Regions from separate parts of the Marinicrinis sediminis genome, predicted to be linked through region 2. Evidence: a T-box and tRNA genes for the amino acid it is inferred to sense, from the RefSeq annotation. Region 2 holds a T-box; the other holds one or more tRNA genes.

Region 1 (11,018 bases), on a different contig from region 2:
GGGCGGAAGAAACCAGCGAGCTGATCAGTTCGGTGTCTACCTTGCTGCGCTACAACCTGCGGCAGCTGGATCGACCTGTGACGATTCGCAAGGAAATAGAGGGCTTGCAGGAATATTTGCTCATTCAGAAAGCGCGTTTCATGGATCGGATTCATTATGAGCTGGACATCGATCCTGCCTGTCTGGATATCACGGTCCCGGCCTTGACCATTCAGCCATTTGTGGAAAATGCCTTCGTGCATGCCATTGAGCCGCTGGAAGAGGGCGGTTCTCTCTATATTCGCGTACGTGATGCAGGTGAGACGGCTCTCATTGAGATTGAAGATACGGGCATTGGCATGAGTGAGGAACAGATCGATCAGATCGTGAGCGGGGAGCAGGTGCCGATTCGTCAGGCATCGACAAGTACGGGCATTGGGACAGCCAATGTGATCAAGCGGCTGCGTCTTCATTACCAGCAGGAAGATATTATCGCCATTCACAGTGAGCAGGGCAAAGGGACCATCGTCCAGCTCAGGCTGCCAAAGAAACTTGAATATAAAGGGGGGAGCAGGTATGATGATTCGCATTCTAATCGCGGATGATGAACAGATTGAACGCGTTGCACTGGAGAAGATTTTGAGCAGTCATATGACAGATATTGAGATCATCGGCCAGGCGAAGAACGGCAAGGAAGCGGTGGAAATGGCCCTGACATGGAAGCCGGACTTGATCCTGATGGATATTCGCATGCCGGCGATGGATGGACTGGAAGCAGTCAGGCGCATACGGGAAGAGGATGAAGAGGTGAAATTCATCATGGTGTCTGCCTACGATATGTTTGAGTATGCCCGGCAGGCGCTGCGACTGGGGGTGACAGATTATATGCTCAAGCCCAGCAAGTCGTCCGTCATCCTGGAAACGGTACAGCGGGTGGTGGACGGTATCAGGGCCGAGCGGGCCCACAAGCAGTCGCTGGAGCATCAGCAGCATGCGCTGGATACGTTGCTGCCGATGCTGGAGACCGATCTGGTCACGCAATTGCTGTTTGACCATGTGCATGAGGTGCAGTTGCAGGAATTGCTGGCGCTGAAAGGAATCGAAGCCGGACAGCAGATGATGGTCATCAGTCTGATGCTGCGTCCTGCGCTGGAACAGCAATTGAACCGCGATGTACGCGTCGAATGGTATGTCACGCTCAAGCAGCAGTTGCAGGCCTTTTCCGATTTCTGGGTGGGCCCAATCTCCGGCCTGCAAATTCCGGTGATTATCTTCAATTCGTCCGCAACGAGTGGACGGGCTCATACAGCGTATCGCCTGAAGGCATTTTTCGACCGGATTCGAGGGAAGCTTCCCGCTGAACTGGTAGCGGGGGTGAGCTTGCCTCGCACCCATTTCACAGAGCTGAGCCAGGCGTACCATGAGTCCTTGCTCGCGCTTTCCAATGTACAGCGCGCCTATCAGATCTACTATTATGAGGATGCCGTGGAGCGCAAGCAGGCACATGCAGCGGCTGCAGATATGAGACTGGAGAAAGAAATGCTGGATGAGGCCCGAAAAGGGGAGCTCGAACGGGTGCATCAGTTGTTTGCGCAATGGATGGAACACGTGCATCAGCAGGGTGAAAGCTCGATGCTGGAAACCCAGCAGCATGTGCTGGATTTGCTCTTGCTGATCTGGCGCATGACGGAGGAAGCCGGGGCTACGATTTCCAAGCCGTATTTATCTTTCCAGAGTGCGGACATGCATCAGCTCAAGAAGGAGGCCATGGCGATCATGCAGCGAATGCTCCAGGAATATCAGGCCATCAAGCAGGAATTGTCGCCGGATGTCGTGTATCGGATGAAGGCGTTCATTCGCAAGCATGCCCATGAGGATATTTCACTGGAAATGATCGGAGAACACGTTCAGCTCAGTCCGTTCTATGTGAGCAAAATTTTCAAGGAACAATGTAAAATGAACTATATTGACTACTTGACCGATTGTCGCATCGAGAAGGCAAAACAGCTTATGCAGGACCCGGAAATTAGTCTAAAGCAGATCGCGTTCGACATTGGATACCATGATCCGAACTATTTCAGCAGAGTGTTCAAGAAGGTATGCGGCTTGTCCCCAACTGAATATCGCAAAGCGATACGGGCCTGATCGTGACGTTCAGTCCAAGCCAGTCTGCCTGGCAATCGCAAAAAAAGATAGGAAATGACAAAATCAGATAGTCTTTTCTGTCTTTTTTTCTGTCTACGATATGGTAAGCTCGGAGAACCATCATTGTAAGGGCTTACAAACATGTGAAGGGGGCAAATCCATGTTGAAGACAAAGCAGAAACAGGCAGAGGAAGGAATATGGAGCCAGTTTAGAAAAAGAAGAGGGTCGAGATCACTTGCAGCCAAACTGAGTATGGGGTTCGGCGTGCTCTGTCTGTTTTTGATGCTGACAGGCGGTTTTTCTCTGTACTTGCTGCAGCAGGGAAATGAGAATACGCAGGAAATTACCGACGAATGGATGCCGAGTGTCATGAAGGCTTATCAGTTGAAGCTGGCTTTTGCCGCCTTTATGGAAGCAGAGAGAGACTATCTGGATACTCAGGATGCGCAGTATGCCGATGTTACGGAAGTGAAGAGTCAGGAATTGCAGCAGATCGTAGAAGGGTATGTGGCTGCTTCGCAACTGGAGGAAGGCAAGAAGCTGGCCCAGACGTTTCAAATGGACTTTGAGGCGTTCGGCGTCAATCATAACAATATGATGGAGCTGGTGCAGCAAGGAAATGTGTCGGGTGCGAGACTCGTTTTCGATACGACGGCCAAGCGTTTTGTCGCGGATATGCAAGATCTGCTGAACCGACTCATTACTTTGAATGAGCAAGAGGCAGCCCGTGTATCGGTGGAGAACGAAGAGCAGGCGAGACAGGGAATGACGACGATCATGGTCGTGATGGGGGTTGTGGTGATCGCTTCAGCGTTGCTGGCCATATGGACAATACTCTCGGTGCTTCGCCCTATCCGCAAGATTAACCATGTGCTGGCTGATTTGAGTGAGGCGCGTGGCGATCTGACACGAAGAATTGACATCCGCACAGGTGATGAGATTGAACGGATGGGTCATTTGCTAAATCAGGTGCTGGGCACGATCGAGCATATGGTCGTCCATGTTCGCCAAACGACGGATGATGCGTCCGAATCGGCGAATCGGATTGAGGGCAATTGTCAGGAGTTGAGTTCCGCGAGTGAGCAGATTGCAGCGGCGATTATTCATTTGAGTGAGAAGGCCGAGCATATGCTGGAGCGAACGGTGGTTTCACGTTCTGTGATGCAGTCGTATTCAGACAAGCTTGATGAGGTAGCCCTGCACGCCCGGGAAACGTGTGGAATAGCAGGGGAGTCCAATCGCCTCAGCCGACAGGGGAACGGGCAAATCCAGGAGGTACTGGAGCAGATGAAGCGGATTGAACAGCAGCACACGGATGTACAGCAGAGCTTCCGGCACTTTCTGAATGTATTGACGGACATCGATGACGTCAATCGCATGATCCAGCAGGTGTCCCAGCAGACAAATCTGCTATCTCTGAATGCAAGTATCGAAGCGAAACGAGCCGGGGAACACGGAAAAGGGTTTGAAGTTGTCGCCCATGAGATCCGCAAGCTGTCGCAGCAGGCCGGCCATTCCTCCAAGCGAATTGTAGAGCTGTTGGCTCAGATGAAGCAGGATATGAATCAGCTGGAGCTTGAATTTAATGCAAATGAGGCGACAATTGAAGAAGGCAGTCGTCAAATGGGTACGCTTCGAGTTACGTTTGATCAACTGGAGCATGCGAACCAGCAGGTCGTGGAACTGGGAGAACAGACCCAGAGCGGTGTGCTGGATATCCAGGAGGCTGCTGCATCGATGCTGCAAACGATTCAGCATATTCATCATTTGTCGAATGAGCAGTCCGCGTCCAGTGAGGAGATTTCCGCTTCCGCGCAAGAACAGCAAGCAAATACGCATCACATTCAGCAGTTGTCCAGTGAGCTGGTGCAGCAGTTTTACCAGTTGAAGGAGCGGGTTGGACAATTTGCGACACAATCCGGCAAATCATGAAAGCGGTTAAAAAAGTGAAGATGATTGCAAAATAGTATAGAACCTTGCGGCGTGAAAGCGTTTCATACCATGATAGACTTGGTTTGTAAGCAAAACCAAAACGAAAAGGGGCGTAACGATTGATGAAAAAATGGATGAAGAAAAGCACACTGATGATGCTCATGCTGGTTCTGACTTTTGCACTGGCTGCATGCAACAACGGGAACACAGCCAACAATAGCGGAAATGCTGGAGGCAACGAGGCGAGCGGTGACAAGAAGGATGACAAGATCGTGGTGGGCTTCTCCATGGATACGCTGGAGGAAGAGCGTTGGAAGAAGGATCGTGACTTGTTTGTCGCAGCTGTAGAGAATCTGGGCGGAGAAGTGAAGGTCCAGTCAGCCAATGGTGACGATGCCCTGCAAATTTCACAGGCTGAGAATCTGATTAGCCAAGGAGTCGACGTGCTGGTTGTCGTTCCCCATAATGCAGAGGCTGCTGCTACCATCGTCGAAAAAGCCCATTCCGCGAACATCAAGGTCGTCTCTTATGACCGTTTGATCAAGAACTCCGATGTGGACTTATATGTATCCTTTGACAATGAGCGTGTAGGTGAAATGCAGGCAGAAGCGATTACAAAGCTGGCGCCAGAAGGAAAATATGTATACATCGGCGGAGCGGATACCGACAATAACGCCCACTTGTTCAAAAAGGGAGCCTTTAATGTCCTTCAGCCGCTCATTGATGGCGGGCAGATTGAAGTCGTCTATGATCAGTGGACGAAGGAATGGAATCCAGCCAACGCCCTGGCGAACATGGAAAATGCCCTGACGGCCAACAATAATGATATTACAGCAGTCGTCGCAGCAAATGATGGAACAGCAGGCGGAGTCATTCAGGCGCTTCAATCCCAGGGACTTGCCGGAGAGATTCCGGTATCCGGACAGGATGCAGAGCTGGCTGCCGCACAGCGGATTGTAGAAGGCACGCAAACGATGACCGTTTACAAGCCGATCAAAAATCTGGCTGAGAAAATTGCTGAGGTGTCTGTCATGATCGCCAAAGGAGAAAGCGTCAGCACCGATCAAACGGTCAACAATGGAAAAATTGATGTGCCATCTATCCTGCTTGATCCGATTGCGGTAACAAAGGAAAACATCGATGACACGATCATTGCCGATGGGTTCCATTCCAAGGAAGACGTCTACAAGAACGCAAAATAAGTCTGAACGATCTGAGATCTGAACGGATTCAAGGGAAGTGTGCAGGAGCTTGTTCTTGACACTGTTCCCTTCCCTTGCCTTTGAGCCATCTGTACACAAGCAAAGTAGAGAAAGGGAGTGAGAACATGGCAAACGCATTGGAGATGCGCGGGATTGTCAAGGAGTTTCCCGGGGTGAAGGCGCTCGATCAGGTGACCTTCTCGGTCAAGCAGGGGGAGATTCATGCCTTGTGCGGGGAAAACGGCGCAGGCAAATCCACGCTGATGAAAGTGCTCAGCGGTCTGTACCCGGCTGGCACGTACGAAGGTCAGATTATCATTGATGGAAAAGAGAAGCAGTTTCAGCATATCAAGGATGCGGAAGAAGCGGGTATCGCGATTATTTATCAGGAGCTGGCGATTGTAAAGGATCTGTCCGTTGCCGAGAATCTGTTTCTGGGCAAGGAGCCTGCAACCTTTGGGGTGGTGCACTGGGATCGCGTGTTCAAGGAAAGTGAGAAGTGGCTGAAAGAGGTAGGACTGAAGGACGTAAGTCCAGATTCGCAGGCAGGCTTGCTCGGAATCGGCAAGCAGCAGCAGATTGAAATTGCCAAGGCGTTGTCCAAGCATGCCAAGATTCTGATCTTGGATGAGCCGACCGCTGCCTTGACAGAGCAAGAGGTAGAAATCTTATTGGGCATTCTAAGAGAGCTCAGAAGCCGCGGCGTTTCCTGTATCTATATTTCTCACAAGCTAAATGAAGTGTTCTCAATTGCGGATACGGTGACCGTGCTAAGGGATGGTCAGACGGTGGCCTCCAGGCCGACCGCAGAGTTGAATGAGGATGACGTGATTGCGCTCATGGTTGGACGCGAAATGAAGGAGCGGTTTCCGAAGGTGACCTCACAGCCTGGGGAAGTCGTGCTCTCTGTGAAGAACTATACCGTTCATCACAAGGATAAGCCGGGCGTAAACGTCATTGAGGATGTTTCCTTTGACTTGAGGGAAGGTGAGATTCTGGGCATAGCCGGTCTGATGGGTGCTGGACGAACCGAACTGGTCATGAGTCTGTTTGGCGCTTATGAAGGCAAGGCGAGCGGCTCGGTGTTCATTAACGGCAAGCCGGTTACGATTCGTACGACCCATCAGGCGATTCAGGCTGGATTGGCCTATGTGTCTGAGGATCGCAAGAAATTCGGACTGGTGCTTGGCATGGATATCAAGAAAAATGTTACGCTGTCTAGTTTGCAGAATATCTCGAACTTGAGTGTGATTGACAATAATCAGGAAGTTGCGAGCGGAGACGAATATATTCAGTCCTTGAAAATCAAAGCCCCTTCATCCGAGACGATTGTCGGGACGCTCAGCGGAGGCAACCAGCAGAAGGTGGTGCTCGGGAAATGGCTGATGACCCAACCCCGAATCCTCATTCTGGATGAGCCGACACGGGGGATTGACGTCGGGGCCAAATTCGAAATTTATAACATTATGAATCAGCTTGTGCAGCAGGGGGTAGCGGTGATCATGGTTTCCTCAGAACTGCCGGAGGTGCTCGGCATGAGCCATCGTGTACTGGTATTGTCTGAAGGAAGATATGCCGGAGAATTCCAGGCTGAAGAAGCGACCCAAGAAAAGATTATGACAGCTGCAACGGGAGGGAAAAAACGATGAGTGGAAATCAACCTGTCGTCGTAAATGATCATAAGCAGCGCAAGCTGACGTGGTTCAAAATTGATATTCGGGCCTACACGATGATTGCGGCGCTTGTGTTTATCTGGATTTATTTTGCCATGATGAGCGATGCTTTTTTAACGACACGCAACTTGTCCAACTTGTTTCTGCAAATGTCGGTTACGGCAATTCTGGCAATTGGCATGGTGCTGATTATTGTAGCCGGGCAGATTGACCTGTCGGTCGGATCACTGATGGGACTGACGGGCGGCATCGCAGCCATATTGAACGTCTGGTATGATTGGGATACGATTCCCGTCATTATTGCCACACTGGCCGCAGGCGCCCTAATTGGTCTGTTTCAAGGTTGGGTGGTCGCCTATCAGGCCGTACCCGCCTTTATCGTCACCTTGGGCGGCATGCTGATCTTCCGGGGGATCTTGCTGGGGATCACAGACAGTGTGACGATTGCGCCGCTTTCTGAAGATCTGAGATTTATGGGACAATCTTATGTAGACAAGAATATCGGTTATCTGCTGGCGATTGCAGCCTTTGTCATTCTCGTCTTTTTGCAAATTCGCCGCAGGCAGTCACGCGTCAAATATGGTTTTGATGTGGCGCCTTATCTGATTTTGTTCGGGAAGCTGGCGTTCTTCGGGATTTTCATTGGTGGATTTGTTTACCTGATGAATGATTACAAAGGCATTCCGGTTCCATTTATCCTCGTTATTATTCTGGCCATTATCTTCACATTTATTGCGAAGAATACGATTTTCGGCCGGCACGTCTATGCGCTGGGTGGAAATGCGGACGCGGCACGATTGTCAGGTATCAACATCAAGCGCCGTATCCTGCTCGTATTCGTCCTTGGGAATACGCTGGCGGCCATTGCGGGTCTGGTGTATACCGCGCGTCTGAACGCGGCGACCTCGGGTGCCGGGGAGATGTATGAGCTCGATGCGATCGCGGCCTGTGTAATCGGGGGCACCAGTCTCATGGGTGGTGTTGGAACGATTTCTGGTGCGATCATCGGAGCACTGGTGATGGCAAGCCTGGATAACGGGATGAGTATTATGAATATTGAGTCCTTCTGGCAGCAAATTGTAAAAGGCAGCATTCTGGTTGTAGCGGTCTGGATCGATATTTACAGTCGCAGAAAATCAAAACAAGCCTGACCGGATGGGATGGACATAGGAAAAGATGGTTTGTGCAGCGCGCTCTGCCGGACCATCTTTTTTGATTGCAGACAGCGGATGGCGCTTCAGTCCCCCCTCATAATGCATGTGCATTAAAGGGAAATGGTCTCAGATGGAGAATATGTAATCTATACGGCTAAATTTGAAAACATCGGGTGAGTACATGGACTTTGATACGTTTCGCAAACAAAACTTAAAACGCTGGAATGAGATTGTCATCTCCTGTTTTTGGCTCGTGCTGTTCTTCTATGTGATTGGACAGGTTACGGTCTTAATCTTGTCCGTCCAGCTGGATCGAGCAGAATTTGAACTTCAGAATTATCTGATCTACCATATGCTGATTCCGGATCTGCTCGTACTGATCCTGACGATCTCGGCGCAGTTGCTCGTGCGCGTGAAGCCGGTTGGCAGTGAGCTTGGCATCCTGATCTTGGGCACGCTGGTTTCGTATACGATTTTTTCCTTTATGTCCGGGGATATTCATGGGGGACAGGTCATCCTGGCTCTGCCGATTATCACCAGCATCTTGTATTTTAACAAGGCCCACCTGCTGTACAGTGCGATTGTGAATATTTCATACTTTATTATCAAGTATATTTTCTTTACTCCGGCAAATGGCAATGTCACGCCCTATGAGTTCGTCGTCAGCCTGCTTATGCTCAGTGGGATCGCGTTGATCGGCTTTGGTGTGATTGCCAGAGGCATCGAGATGTGGAAGCTGCTGGAGGATTCGAAGAAAACAGAGCAGGATTTGATGGTTCGCAGTATTATCCTGGACAAGCTGACGAAGACCGATGCGCTAACGGGCTTGTATAATCACAAGACCTTCCATGAGTATATGGAGAACCTGATCGAGCAGAGTGATTCGTATCCGTTGCCACTGCAGCTCTGTATTCTCGATATCGACAATTTCAAGAAGGTGAATGATACGTACGGTCACAAGGTCGGGGACACGGTGCTGAAGCATGTGGCGAAGGTGCTCGAGGAGGGAACGACACAGGATGATGTCGTGTCTCGTTACGGCGGAGAGGAGTTCGCAATCATCTTCACAGGGAAGACGCTGGAGCAGAGCCGTATCCTACTGGAGGAGATCAGGCAGACGCTAGAGCAGCTGACGTATGAGGAGCTGGAGGGAAGGTCCATTACGGTCAGTGGAGGACTGTCTGATCGGGATGCAACAGAGTCGAAGGACCAGTGGTTTGTCCGCACAGATGACCTGTTGTATGAGGCGAAGCGAAGCGGAAAAAACCGCATTGTGACGGAACATTTTATCTCAGAAAAAACAAGTTAAATTTTACCCTTTACTTTTGTGATAATCCGTCATATAATAATCTTCGTAGCTCAGACGAGCACAACAACATACGCGGTCGTGGCGGAACTGGCAGACGCGCTGTCTTCAGGCGGCAGTGGGATTTTCCCGTGGAGGTTCGAGTCCTCTCGACCGCATATCAGATTAAAGGGTTTTAGCTAAAATGGCTAAAGCCCTTTTTTATTTTTATTCATTTTGTTGATGGATTGTTGAATAGTAAACGAACAGCTGTACGTTGGGTTGAATGGGTTAATGAAATGAACTCGAAGTAAGTCATGTGATCGTTGAAGAGAAGCGCGGAGGGCTTTTGGAAACGAAACCTTTGCAAGATTTTGAATATGGAGACTGGCATAGATTATCATTTCTTATACGGAGTTTGAATTTGTAATCGTGAAAAAAATGGAATTTTTACACGAGGTTCATTCACTAAATAGCCATTATCCCAGAATAAATTAGGTGAAAATGAACTGTACCCCAGTTGTTGGATACTGCTAACTTTTGGAGATACAGTTTTTTTGATCAGTAATCATAGAGCCATTAGTTTAAAGAATGGAGCTAAACCATAGGGAAAATAATTCACTTGTGGTTCAACTCCATTGTTCTTTACAAATCAATTACTTAGAGAAAAACACTAAAAGAAATTACACATATACATACAATAACCGTTATATATCCACCCTGCTTTATAGCATCAGGATTCTTAATTCCAGTTAGTTTGAATTTAAAAATAGTATCGGGGAAAATAATTTGTAACATTCCTATTGCTAGACCAAGTATACCTAGCAAAGTGATATTATTCATATATGATCACCATCCTTTACCTGTTAACATATTCATCCATTCTTGAGCGTTTGGTGCTCCTTCATAAGTAGAATATATAACAGCAGTCCCTCCTAAATCAAAAGGAAGATCAAATCCAAATGCATATTCTTTTTCCATCGAAATAGGTAAAAAATATACTTCTGCTGCCACAAAAGCCGTAAAGAAGTGCTATTTTATGGGTAGTGCTTCTTTGTCTGAAAGCGAGAGCTTTATAGCCTAAGATAGCTATGAAGGTTCCATTAGTAATCCATTGTCTCTCAATATGTATACTTATGTAGAGAATAATCCATTGGGTTATACTGATCCTACAGGACATTAGAAAATGTTTCCTGGTTGAAGATGCATATGATAATGCGCTCAAAAATAGAATGAATGGATCATTCTCACATAATACTTGGATGAAACAATAAAATCTTTGTGGATAACAACGGTAATTTATCTTCAGCATATGGAAATCATGTATTTGATGTCAGTTACTGTAGGAAGTGATTCGATGTTTAGAATACGTTACTTATTAACAATGGAACCTGAGATCGCAAGCATGGATTTGATTGAACTTGAAAAAGAGGGAATTGTATCCGGATATATGGAATTATATTTTAATGAAAAAGATTATGGAATATATCCTGATATCATTCCTCCCAAGGGATTACAAGGATTATATCTACTGTCCACATGGTTTGAACAACTAACTGAAGCAGTCTATTTATTATCACAGTCTGGTATCGTATATATCAACGACACTGAATCTCACAATTCTTGGATTGAATTAAAACGGATCAA
Region 2 (11,018 bases):
AAAGTGTGCCATCGCTTCGCGTGGAAGCACCTCTGCCTTGTATGCTTCATTGACGAAGATCATCAACTGACTGATCGCGGTGTTGAAGCGCAGTCCTTCCATGTCTTCTGTGACCTTCTTGATCGTCTTGTGCCAGGTGCGTTTAAATGCTTCTGACCCTTCGGCATCCTCAATCTTCGGATTCACCGTACCGTCCTCCATGACGAACAGACGCCAGATTCGGCTCAGGAAGCGGAACGTGCCTTCCACACCATTGGCATTCCATGGCTTGGTCGCTTCAAGCGGCCCCATAAACATTTCATACATCCGTAGCGTATCGGCCCCGAAGCTCTGCACGATCTCATCCGGGTTGATCACGTTGCCTCTCGACTTGCTCATCTTCTCATTGTTCGTACCGAGAATCATGCCCTGATTGACCAGTTTGTGGAAAGGTTCCTTGGTCGCGACGACACCGAGATCATACAGAACCTTGTGCCAGAAGCGAGCGTACAGCAAATGGAGCACGGCATGCTCAGCTCCACCGATGTACAGGTCAACAGGCAGCCAATGCTTCTGCAACTCTGGCGAACAGATTTCCTGATCGTTTTTCGGATCGATGTATCTCAGGTAATACCAGCAGCTTCCTGCCCACTGCGGCATCGTATTCGTTTCCCGGCGAGCGGGCTGTCCCGTTTCCGGATCGGTCGTATTCACCCAGTCCGTTACATTGGCAAGTGGTGATTCTCCCGTCCCGGACGGCTTGATCTGATCCACATCGGGCAGCAGAACAGGCAGCTGATCTTCCGGCACGGGTTTCATGGTACCGTCCTCCAGATGAAGGATCGGAATCGGTTCTCCCCAATAGCGCTGTCTCGAAAACAGCCAGTCCCGCAAACGGTAAGTCGTTTTCCCCTGCCCTTTTTGATTCTCTTCCAGCCAATTGATCATGGTCGCGATGGCTTCCTCGTTATGCAAGCCGTCCAGGAAATCGGAGTTGACATGCTTGCCTTCCCCAGCGTACGCAGCCTCTTCCAGATCGCCGCCCTCAATGACCTCGACGATCGGCAGATCGAATTTCCGGGCAAATTCCCAGTCGCGCTGATCATGACCCGGTACGGCCATAATCGCACCAGTCCCGTAGCTGGCAAGTACATAGTCGGAGATCCAGATCGGGACGGGCTGACCTGTTACAGGATGGGTCGCATAGGCCCCAGTGAAGACGCCGGTTTTGTCCTTGGCCAAATCCGTACGCTCCAGGTCGCTCTTGTGGGCAGCTTTTTCCTGGTAAGCTTTCACCTCTGCCTGCTGCTTCACTGTGGTGATCGCATCCACCAGCTCATGCTCAGGCGCCAGCACACAATAGGTCGCACCGAACAACGTATCCGGACGAGTAGTGAACACCTTCAGCGGCTCTTGTCCTTCTACTTCGAACAGAACTTCTGCTCCTGTAGATTTGCCTATCCAGTTGCGCTGCATATCCTTGATGCTTTCCGACCAATCCAGTTCTTCCAGATCCTCGAGCAGTCGTTCTGCATATTCGGTAATCTTCAGCACCCACTGACGCATCGGCTTGCGCACGACCGGATGATTTCCCCGCTCACTCAGGCCATCGATGACTTCCTCGTTGGCGAGCACGGTACCCAGAGCCGGACACCAGTTTACGGGAATTTCATCTACATAGGCCAGGCCTTTCTTGTATAGCTGCAGAAAGATCCATTGTGTCCATTTGTAATATTCGGGATCTGTCGTACTGATCTCCCGATCCCAGTCATAAGAGAATCCCAGTGACTTGATCTGTCTTCTGAAATTGTTGATGTTCTTGACCGTAATATCTCGCGGGTGCTCTCCGGTATCCAGCGCGTGCTGCTCTGCCGGCAGTCCAAATGCATCCCAGCCCATCGGATGCAGTACATTATACCCTTGCATCCGTTTGTAGCGCGACACGATGTCCGTCGCCGTATAGCCTTCTGGATGACCGACATGCAGCCCTGCTCCAGACGGATAAGGGAACATATCCAGCGCATAAAATTTCGGCTTTTCCGGCGCTTCTTCTGTTTTGAATGTCTTGTTGCTTTCCCAATACTGCTGCCATTTCGGTTCCAGCTGCAGCGGATTATAGCCATTTGATTGTGACATCTTCCATAACCTCCTGAACAGTCAACTTGTTTCCTATTTAAAATCCACAAAAAAAACTCCCATCCCTAAGCAAACGCTAGGGACGAGAGTATGCTCCCGTGGTACCACCCTAATTAGCCGGCTCCTCTTGCAAGCCTGCTCACTTTCACCCTTAACGCGGGAAACGGGGAAGACGTCTGACTCGAATCCATTCCTCCCGGCTCAGAGGTGAGTTCCTTCAATTCCGTCTACCGATTTGCACCTGACATCGGCTCTCTGAAAGACAGTCCTGACCTACTACTCCTCTTCACAACCATTATCCTTATCCTATTTTATCTAAGATTATATGCACACGGGTTTGCCTGTGTCAAGTAACCATTAGCCGTTCTGGCGCTACTTTCTGGCGAGGAAGAAGATGCGTCCGGTCTCCCTGTCCGGCGCTTCCCAACTAAAATCCCCGTATGTATCGATCTTCGTGAATCCGCTTTGGTGCAGCAATTGTCGTACGCGCGCTTCCTCGTAGGCACGCTGATGGTGATATTCGGTAAAACGCGTGAATCGATTGTCAGACTCTGAAGCGAATACCACCAATTCGTGCTCAATTGTCGACGTTCGCTCGTCCCAGTCGCACTGCCAGATATAGGCGATGTCAGGTTCATTCAGCGCAAAGGGCTGCTCGCGCTGGTATTGTTCATACTGGTAAGCGGTCAGCATGTCAAAGAGAAACAGTCCACCTTCATTCAGGGCTTCACAGGTTCGCGCAAACGCGGCCAGCAGGTCTTCTTCGGTCTGCATATAATTCATGACATCGCAAAAGGAAATCACACAATCGACCTTTTCAGCCCATGACCATTCCCGCGCATCCTGCTGCTGCCACTGAATAGGGGAGGTCGTCAAGGCGTCTGCCCGCTTCTGCGCGATCGCCAGCATGTCGGGAGCGTAGTCAATGCCCACGACCTGCAGCCCGCTCTGCGCCAGCGGAATAGCCAGACTGCCTGTCCCGCATCCGAGATCCACTACCCGGTCCGGCCTTCTTCCTTCCATCTGCCAGCACAAATCAAAAAATTCAAGCCATTCATCATAGGGCATATGCTGCATCAGGCGATCATACACATGAGCGAAATGCTGATAAGCCACCGCTCGATCACTCCTCTTCCCGAATCAGATAGGTCCAGCTTCCTTCCTGCCTGACTTTCCCTTCCTTCATCAGCTTGCCGATCGCCCGTTTGAAGGCTGCCTTGGAGATTTGAAATCGGCTGAGAATGATATCGGCCGGTGTTTCGTCCGAATAGGGCATCGAACCGTTTGGTCTGGACTCCAGAAAGGCCAGCAAGGATTCAGCATCTACGTTGCGGCTCACTTCCTTGGCCTCCCGCATAGAGGCGTTGACACGGCCATCCTCGCGCACATGCGTAATCCGCACCTCCAGCGTCTCGCCAACTCGTAGCGGGCGAGTCCGTTCGTCTTCATGGATCAGTCCGATCACGCCAAAACCGACGGGTTCACCCTCACAAATAACAAACGATCCCATTTTGAGCGTCTTGTAAACCGTGGCCTGTCTGCGCGTATGCTTCCAGGCTGCCGGAGCCGGAAAGGCAAGACTGGACAGCTCTTCCTCTCCAGCCATTCTCGCGATCAATCTGCCTTGCTTGTCTTGCGACATCTGTACAAAAACCCAGTCTCCTGTATGCGGACGAAACTCTTCTTCCTCCGGGAGCTGACGATAGGGCAACAGCAAGTGCCGACTGAGTCCCATATCCAGGAACATGCCGAGTCTCGGATGAATCTCTACAACCTCCAGCTTCGCCGTCTCACCAAGCGCCAGAAAGGGCTTTTTCATCGTAGCTGCCAGGCGATCCTTCGTGTCCATGAACAGAAAGACCTCCAGCTCGTCATCAAGCTCGATGCTGCCTTCGATCTCCGAGTAGTGCAACAACACTTCTTCCTCTTCATTTCCCAGGTAATAGCCATTGGGAGAAACCTCACGCTCTACGGTGAGGGTATGATAGGTGCCTGCTTCCAGTCTCATCCGGTTTCCACAACCTTCGCATCAGACCACAGACGCTCGATGTTGTAATACTCCCGATCCTCCCGGTGGAAGACATGAACGACCACATCACCGAGATCGACCAGCACCCATCTGGCCTTATCCATTCCCTCTATCCCTTTCACAACCCCGCCAGCGGCCTCAGCCGTTTTCTTGACTTCTGTGGCGATGGATTGAACCTGTGTATCGGAATTCCCGTGGCATACGATAAAATAATCGGCAATCAGGGACACACCCTGCAAGTCCAGTGTCCGAATATCATGCCCTTTTTTTCCTTCAATGGCTTTCACCAGTGTTCTCATTAGCTGTTCTGCGTTCATCTAGTGACATTCCTCCTCAAAATCTTACAGCTCCACTTCTAACAACTCTATTTCTTACAACCCACTTTTTTCATCAACGTACTTCTTACAAACTCACTTTTTTCATCAACATACTTCTTACAGCTCCACTTCTTTCAGCAGTGCATTTCTGGCCTGGACCGTCAACGGGTAAATGAGCTGTCTCTTGGCGAGCAAGCTCTGAATGGTACCGTCAAACCCTTCCAGCAAGGCAATTTCCAGGCTCTTCTTCGCCAATTCTCTCAGCTTCTCAACCCCTGCAAAAGTCCGACCCGGCTCAATGTAATCAGCGAGGCAGACTACCTTTTCCAATACACTCATGCCGACCCGACCCGATGTATGGAACCGGATGGCATTTAATATGTCTGGATCTGAAATGCCATATTCCTGTTGGGCCACATGTGCCCCGACAGGGCCGTGCCACAGGGGTTTGTCATACGCCAGCAAATCTTCGGCGTATGGAGATTCCTGCAAGACGGTTCGCTGCCTTTCCACGGGCCAGAACTTTGCAACATCGTGCAAAATCGCCGCGAGTTCTGCTTTGTCTTCATCCGCCTGGTACTGACGGGCAAGCTCTCTGGCGCTCTCCATGACGCCCAGCGTATGCAACCATCTTTTCTCCGGCATTTGCTGCTGGACCGAACGGATGATTTCTTCTTTACTCTTCATATAGCCTGGACTCCTTTATATATCGTTCGACCTCCGCCGGAACGAGATATCGGATGGACTGTCTGTTCCTGCACCGCTCTCTAATCTGGGTAGAGGACAGCCCAATGTGGGGCATCTCTCCCTGAACGACATGCGCTTTCAGCCAATCCGGAAGCGCATCCGCCCTCCATGGCACTCCGGCTCTCGTCAAGCCGATGAAGGAGAGATGCTGGACAATCTCTTCGATTTGATACCATTTGGGAAGATCATTCACCATATCGGCTCCGATAATAAAGTGAAACGTATGCTCCGGAAACCGGTTAGCCAGTTCCCTGGCGGTATTGACGGTATACGAGACGCCCGTTCGATCCAGCTCCAGCGTACTCAGTCGAAAAGCAGGATGTCCGGCTATGGCTTGCGCCACCATCTCACACCGCTGCCAATCTGCCGCTAATGCCTGTTCCTTGTGAGGAGGGACATGCGCAGGAAGAAACCAGATTTCCTCCAGCTTATGTTCATCTCGCACCTGTTCGGCCGCAATGAGATGACCCATGTGAATCGGATCGAATGTGCCGCCCATAATCCCGACTCTCATTTTTCATCCACCCCTTCTCTCCCCGATTGCTCCACTTTACCCAAGACTCCCATGATCCTGAACGCTTCGGTTCAAGTCGCTTCTGTTCCGTCTATGATGCTGCTGCATGATCTCCTGCCGGTCTATCGGCACAGCAGGACGCAAGACAGACGAGACTTAAGGCAATTCAATGGTCTTGTGATCCTTCGACTCCTTGTACAACACGATCACTTTCCCGATGACCTGCACGAGTTCCGCACCTGCACCTGTAGCAAGTTCACGGGCAATCTCATCCCGGTCATCGAAATTGTTGTTCAGAATTTGAATTTTGATCAGTTCTCTTGTCTCAATGGCTTCCTGAATATGTTTGATCAAATGATCATTGACTCCGCCTTTGCCGACTTGAAAAATCGGATTCAGATGATGGGCCAGTGAGCGCAGATGTCTTTTTTGCTTTCCTGTTAACATGTTTGTCCCTCTATTCTATCGCTTGTTTTCTTCTAAGGCTTGTACCACGACAGCTCGCATTTCTTCCACCGGAGCCTGCTGTCCAGTCCAATATTCAAAGGCATATGCCCCTTGATAAATAAACATCCCCAGACCGCCATGCACTGTGCAGCCGACTTCCACTGCTTCGTGCAGCATGCGGGTGCGAATCGGATTGTAGATCAGATCACTGACGACCAGATTCGGGTGCAGCCAATCTTTGGATACGGGGGTTTGCGCGACATTGGGATGCATGCCAATTGGCGTATTGTTCACAAGCAGGCTGGACTGAGGCAACAGGTCTTTCAAGTCATCCAGATGCACACCTTCCATCGGGGCATGCGACTGCAACTGCGCAGCCAGCTCCTCAGCCTTCTCGCGGGTGCGGTTCACAATCCAGATCTTGGCGGGCTGTTCCTGCGCCAGGGCATGAACGACCCCTCTCGCCGCTCCGCCTGCACCGATCATGACGATCTCCTTGCCGGCCAGTGCAATGCCCGTTTCTTCTTTCAAGGATCGTACATATCCGATGCCATCTGTATTATACCCCAACAACCGGCCATTTTCGTTGACAATCGTATTGACCGCTCCAATGACCCGAGCCGCCTCGTCGATTTCGTCCAGATACGGCATCACGTCTACCTTATGGGGGATGGTAACATTGACCCCTTTATAATCGAGTGCACGAATGCCTGCGACCGCATCTCCCAATTGTCCGGCCGAAATATGAAAGGCTCCGTACACGCCGTTGTAGCCTGTCACTTCAAACGCCCGATTCATCATAACGGGCGATTTGGAATGCTTGACAGGGTCGCCAAACACGCCAAAAAATCGCGTATCCTGATCTCCTAAAAACTGCAATCTCCCGTTCCCCTTTCCACGTCAGATGATCGATGGACGCACCGATACCTTGACACCTTTTGGCACTTGTACTTCCATGATCGCACCTTGATCACTGTTCACCTTGATCCACCCTAGTCCCGAGATGGAAATATCCATCTTCTCTCCTCTGGCGATTTTTAATGTATGCTTGCTGAAGTCAGGCAGTTGAGCCAGCCCTTCTTCATTGGGCGGGGCCAGCATCTTGCCCCGGTGCTCTGCATACAACTCATCAGCCTTTTCCCTCTTGGTGCGATGGATCGGGATCGCATTGGAATGATAGATGGTGAACGATTGTCTCTCTCCCTGCACAAAATCCACTCTGGCAAAACTGCCAAAAAAGAGCGTCTGCCCCTCATTGAGCTGATAAACAGCCGGCTTGATCGGTTTCTGGGGCAGCAGGCTCTGCAAGTCCCTTTTGTGAACCATTTCAGTCAGTCGATGATGATACACAATACCCGGCGTGTCGATGATCGAAGCATTTCGTTCAAGCGGGATCTTGACCACGTCCAGTGTCGTGCCTGGATATTGGGAAATGGTCAGTTCCTCGTCCAGATCACTGTAATCGCGAATCAAGCGGTTAATGACAGATGATTTTCCGACATTGGTCGCACCCACCACATAAACATCCCGGCCTTGACGATGATCTTGGATGGCCTCAATCAAATAATCAAATCCCAGGTTTTTCTTCGCACTCAAAATCACGACATCGACAGGGCGAATGCCGTATTGCTTCGCTTGATGCTGCACCCAGTTGATCACTTTATTGACATTCGTGACCTTCGGCAGCAAATCGAGCTTGTTGATCGCGAGAATGACCGGATTTTGTCCGACAAAACGCGGCAAGCCCTGAATCAAACTGCCCTCAAAGTCGAATATATCAATAATATTGACGACCAGGCTGTTCGTCGTCCCAATTTCATTCAATATCCGCAGGAAGTCATTTTCATTCAGTACGGCATCCGATGCCTCATTATAATGCTTGATCCGGTAACAACGCTGACAGATCGCCGTCCCTTTCTCAGCCGCCTGGCGGGGCAGGTACCCCAGTTCCTGAGGATCTGTATGCTGGAGTTTCACTCCGCAGCCGCTGCATTGTTCTCTAAGCTGTTCACGTATATCCATTTCGGTCATTTATTCTTATCCTCCCAGTGCATGCCCCTACTTCTTAGCCTTCCATGGATCAATTTTTCTAAACGTCGATTCACCCGCGTCCCAAATCCCTCTCCAATCATAGAAACGGGATTGACCAATATCGTATACAATCCGATTCGATTGCCTCCGAACACATCCGTGAGCAACTGATCTCCAATCATCATCGTCTCCTTCGGAGAGCTTCCGAGCTGATTCAATGCTTTACGAAAGGCGCCGCCAAGCGGCTTGCGGGCTTTATGAATAAACGGCAGCTTCAGGGGCATGGCGAATTCAGACACACGGGTCTCGCGATTGTTGGAGACTATGACCACCTTGAAGCCCGCATCCTGAAGTTCCTTGAGCCATGTCAACAGCTTGGGTGTGGCCAGTGGATCGCGCGCGCCCACCAAAGTATTGTCCAAGTCCGTAATGATCGAGCGATATCCTTTTTGCCAAAGTTCCTGCAGCGGAATGTCAAATACCGAATCGACCTTCAGCTGCGGAATAAATTTCTTCCACATTCAACCGTCACCTCTATTGCTTTATACGTTCAAACTATATCATATCTATCCAATTTCGTGCAAAAGAAGAAGGAATGCCTCGCATTCCTTCTGTCACAATTCATCTATTCCATTATGAAGCCTTTTCTTTCATTGCATGCTGCAGGTGTTCCACTTTGCTCAGCGCCTCCTGCCATTCCGCATCCTGCAAGGCCACGTTCGAGTATTTCGCTTTCTCAAACAAGCGGTACAGATGCTGAAGCGGTTCACGCAAATCTCCGCGCTGCTCGCCGACCCGGCGCACCCATTCCTTGACGGTGTCGCTTGGTAGTGTTGGAAATCCGTGTCGTTCCCCATATCGCATCAGTTTTTCTACTTCATATACAATGCGATATTGCGGTTCGTCCAGCTTGTTCTTTTTCTGCTTGCGCGCGCGTAACCAGGCAAACGGCACATCCCATCTGTACAGCAGATACCCGATTAGTGCCATTCCCAGCAGCACCACGCTCCACACACTGATCCACAGCCAAGAAACGGAGGAACGATCTCCGTTTTTCTTGTCGTCCTTATCATCTGTCTGATCAGTCGCATCCGGTACAGCAGGCTGTTGGGTGGCATCAGGCAGTTCCTTGTACAGCGTTGGCAACGAGAACTGGGCGGTCGGCTCAAACGGAATCCAGCCGAATCCTTCGAAGTATACCTCAACCCACGAATGGGCATCGGAATTCAGTACGGTAAATTCGCCGCCTTCTTGTTCCATCACGGCGTATTCCTCCGGTACCCCGATAAACGGGCCGGTTTGTTGCTGAAAGCCGGACGTATAGCCTTTCACCCATCGAGCCGGAATATCCAGGCTTCGAACGAGGACGGCCATGGAGGTCGAATAGTAATCACAGTATCCTTCCTGCACTTCAAATAGAAAAGCATCGACAAAATCGTCGCTGACGGCCTTGCTTGTATCCGGTTGATTCGTATAAGGAAAACTTTGTTTTAAATACGACTCGATTTGTTTCACCTTGTCATAGTCGTTGGTTTCATTCGCCGTGATCGATTGCGCCAGTTCACGCACTCTGGCAGGCAAATCTTCCGGCAATTGCAGATATTCCGCCATGTCGCCCGTGCTTCCAGCCTGCGTATTCACCGTTGACTCTCTGAGCAGCGGTTCGTCCACTATCGGGATTTGGGACGTTAGCTGATAGACGACCGGATAGCTTTTATCCCTGGACAGCGGTGTCCAGTGCAAAGACTGATCCTTCTCTGAAACAGACACATGATCGAGACGATTCTGGTATCCGTCCAGGTTGCCAACCTGGCTGATCTGATAGGAACCGAACAGAACCGGATATTCATCATCCTTCAGCATCGTAATGGTGTAATTGCTCTTTTTCGTTTCCAGTTCGGTCGTTTCTGATGAACGGGTCGGCAACGTTTGACCTGTCGTATATTCCCTCAGGGAGAGAAGCTGCTCGGTGGTAGAAGGGATCCATCCATCCCCTGTATACGTAGAACGAGTTTCCCCACGCCAGTAGCTTTTCTCATCTGTTTCTACCTTAAAGACCGGAGAATGGTCATATTCAAAACCCCCGCCGAGCTCGGAATCATCTCTGGAATAACCGGAACGAGAGCCCCCAGCGTCTGCATTCACTTCTTTTGGACCTGTTGGCTTTCCTAGCTTGATCACTTCCTTGCCTCGCCAGGACTGGAAAGCGGTATACGGGTCTGTTATCGCAGGTTTAACCGTCGGCGTAAACACCGAGGCCAATATCACAATCAGCAGCAGCAAGGCAATGCGGGTCATCAATTGTGCCGGATATTCAATCAGCGAGTTCCAGCCTTGCGGATGACGTTGTCTAAATTGTCGGAAGTGCATCCACATGATCAGCAGCAGCGCACTCATCACCATAAAAAAGACCTGATCCCACAAATAAATACGTGTAAAGGAATCCGTGATGCTGAAGATGACAATGCTGAACATCAACGCAGCGAATACATGACCCTTCGTCCTGGACCAGGTCATAAGCGCGAGAAACAGCGCTCCAACCAAAAAACTATAAAGCAGATAGGTCCAGAACAGCATTTCGCTGGTTGTACTTCCCCACTGCAGCAAGCCGGTTTTCAGTCGCAAAATAGTGCCCGGATTGAGCTGTGCTGTATACAGGTACACGAAACCGGTAAGCGCCGCATATTGAAGCAGGGCGCGAAACCAGACTGATCCGATAATCATAAATTGCAAACTGGCAGCAACCAGCAGCGAGCCGGTCAAGAGCGTAATGGTTTCAGGCAGCAAATACGTATCATTCTGAAAGGTCAGGTTGGAG

The links. A T-box is a leader RNA that pairs with one kind of tRNA and senses whether it is charged. The one in region 2 lies ahead of leuS (leucine--tRNA ligase), so its partner is inferred to be a tRNA-Leu.
Region 1: it has a tRNA-Leu gene. The T-box ahead of leuS (leucine--tRNA ligase) is inferred to sense a tRNA for this amino acid. The anticodon was not compared.

What each region holds. Positions count from the first base shown of each region.
Region 1 is NZ_JBHUMM010000006.1:1,163-12,180, reverse strand. It holds gene ACFSUC_RS03980 (sensor histidine kinase) at 1-584, shown strand, start outside; gene ACFSUC_RS03975 (response regulator transcription factor) at 556-2,124, shown strand; gene ACFSUC_RS03970 (methyl-accepting chemotaxis protein) at 2,285-4,057, shown strand; gene xylF (D-xylose ABC transporter substrate-binding protein) at 4,180-5,259, shown strand; gene ACFSUC_RS03960 (xylose ABC transporter ATP-binding protein) at 5,385-6,908, shown strand; gene ACFSUC_RS03955 (sugar ABC transporter permease) at 6,905-8,083, shown strand; gene ACFSUC_RS03950 (GGDEF domain-containing protein) at 8,268-9,395, shown strand; tRNA gene ACFSUC_RS03945 (tRNA-Leu) at 9,468-9,550, shown strand; gene ACFSUC_RS03940 (hypothetical protein) at 10,221-10,385, opposite strand; gene ACFSUC_RS03935 (hypothetical protein) at 10,729-11,018, shown strand, end outside.
Region 2 is NZ_JBHUMM010000013.1:57,010-68,027, forward strand. It holds gene leuS (leucine--tRNA ligase) at 1-2,115, opposite strand, end outside; T-box leader at 2,191-2,414, opposite strand; gene ACFSUC_RS08295 (class I SAM-dependent DNA methyltransferase) at 2,488-3,231, opposite strand; gene ACFSUC_RS08300 (CvfB family protein) at 3,239-4,123, opposite strand; gene rsfS (ribosome silencing factor) at 4,120-4,461, opposite strand; gene yqeK (bis(5'-nucleosyl)-tetraphosphatase (symmetrical) YqeK) at 4,579-5,148, opposite strand; gene ACFSUC_RS08315 (nicotinate-nucleotide adenylyltransferase) at 5,138-5,722, opposite strand; gene yhbY (ribosome assembly RNA-binding protein YhbY) at 5,879-6,169, opposite strand; gene aroE (shikimate dehydrogenase) at 6,185-7,048, opposite strand; gene yqeH (ribosome biogenesis GTPase YqeH) at 7,070-8,191, opposite strand; gene ACFSUC_RS08335 (YqeG family HAD IIIA-type phosphatase) at 8,197-8,721, opposite strand; gene ACFSUC_RS08340 (transglutaminase TgpA family protein) at 8,834-11,018, opposite strand, start outside.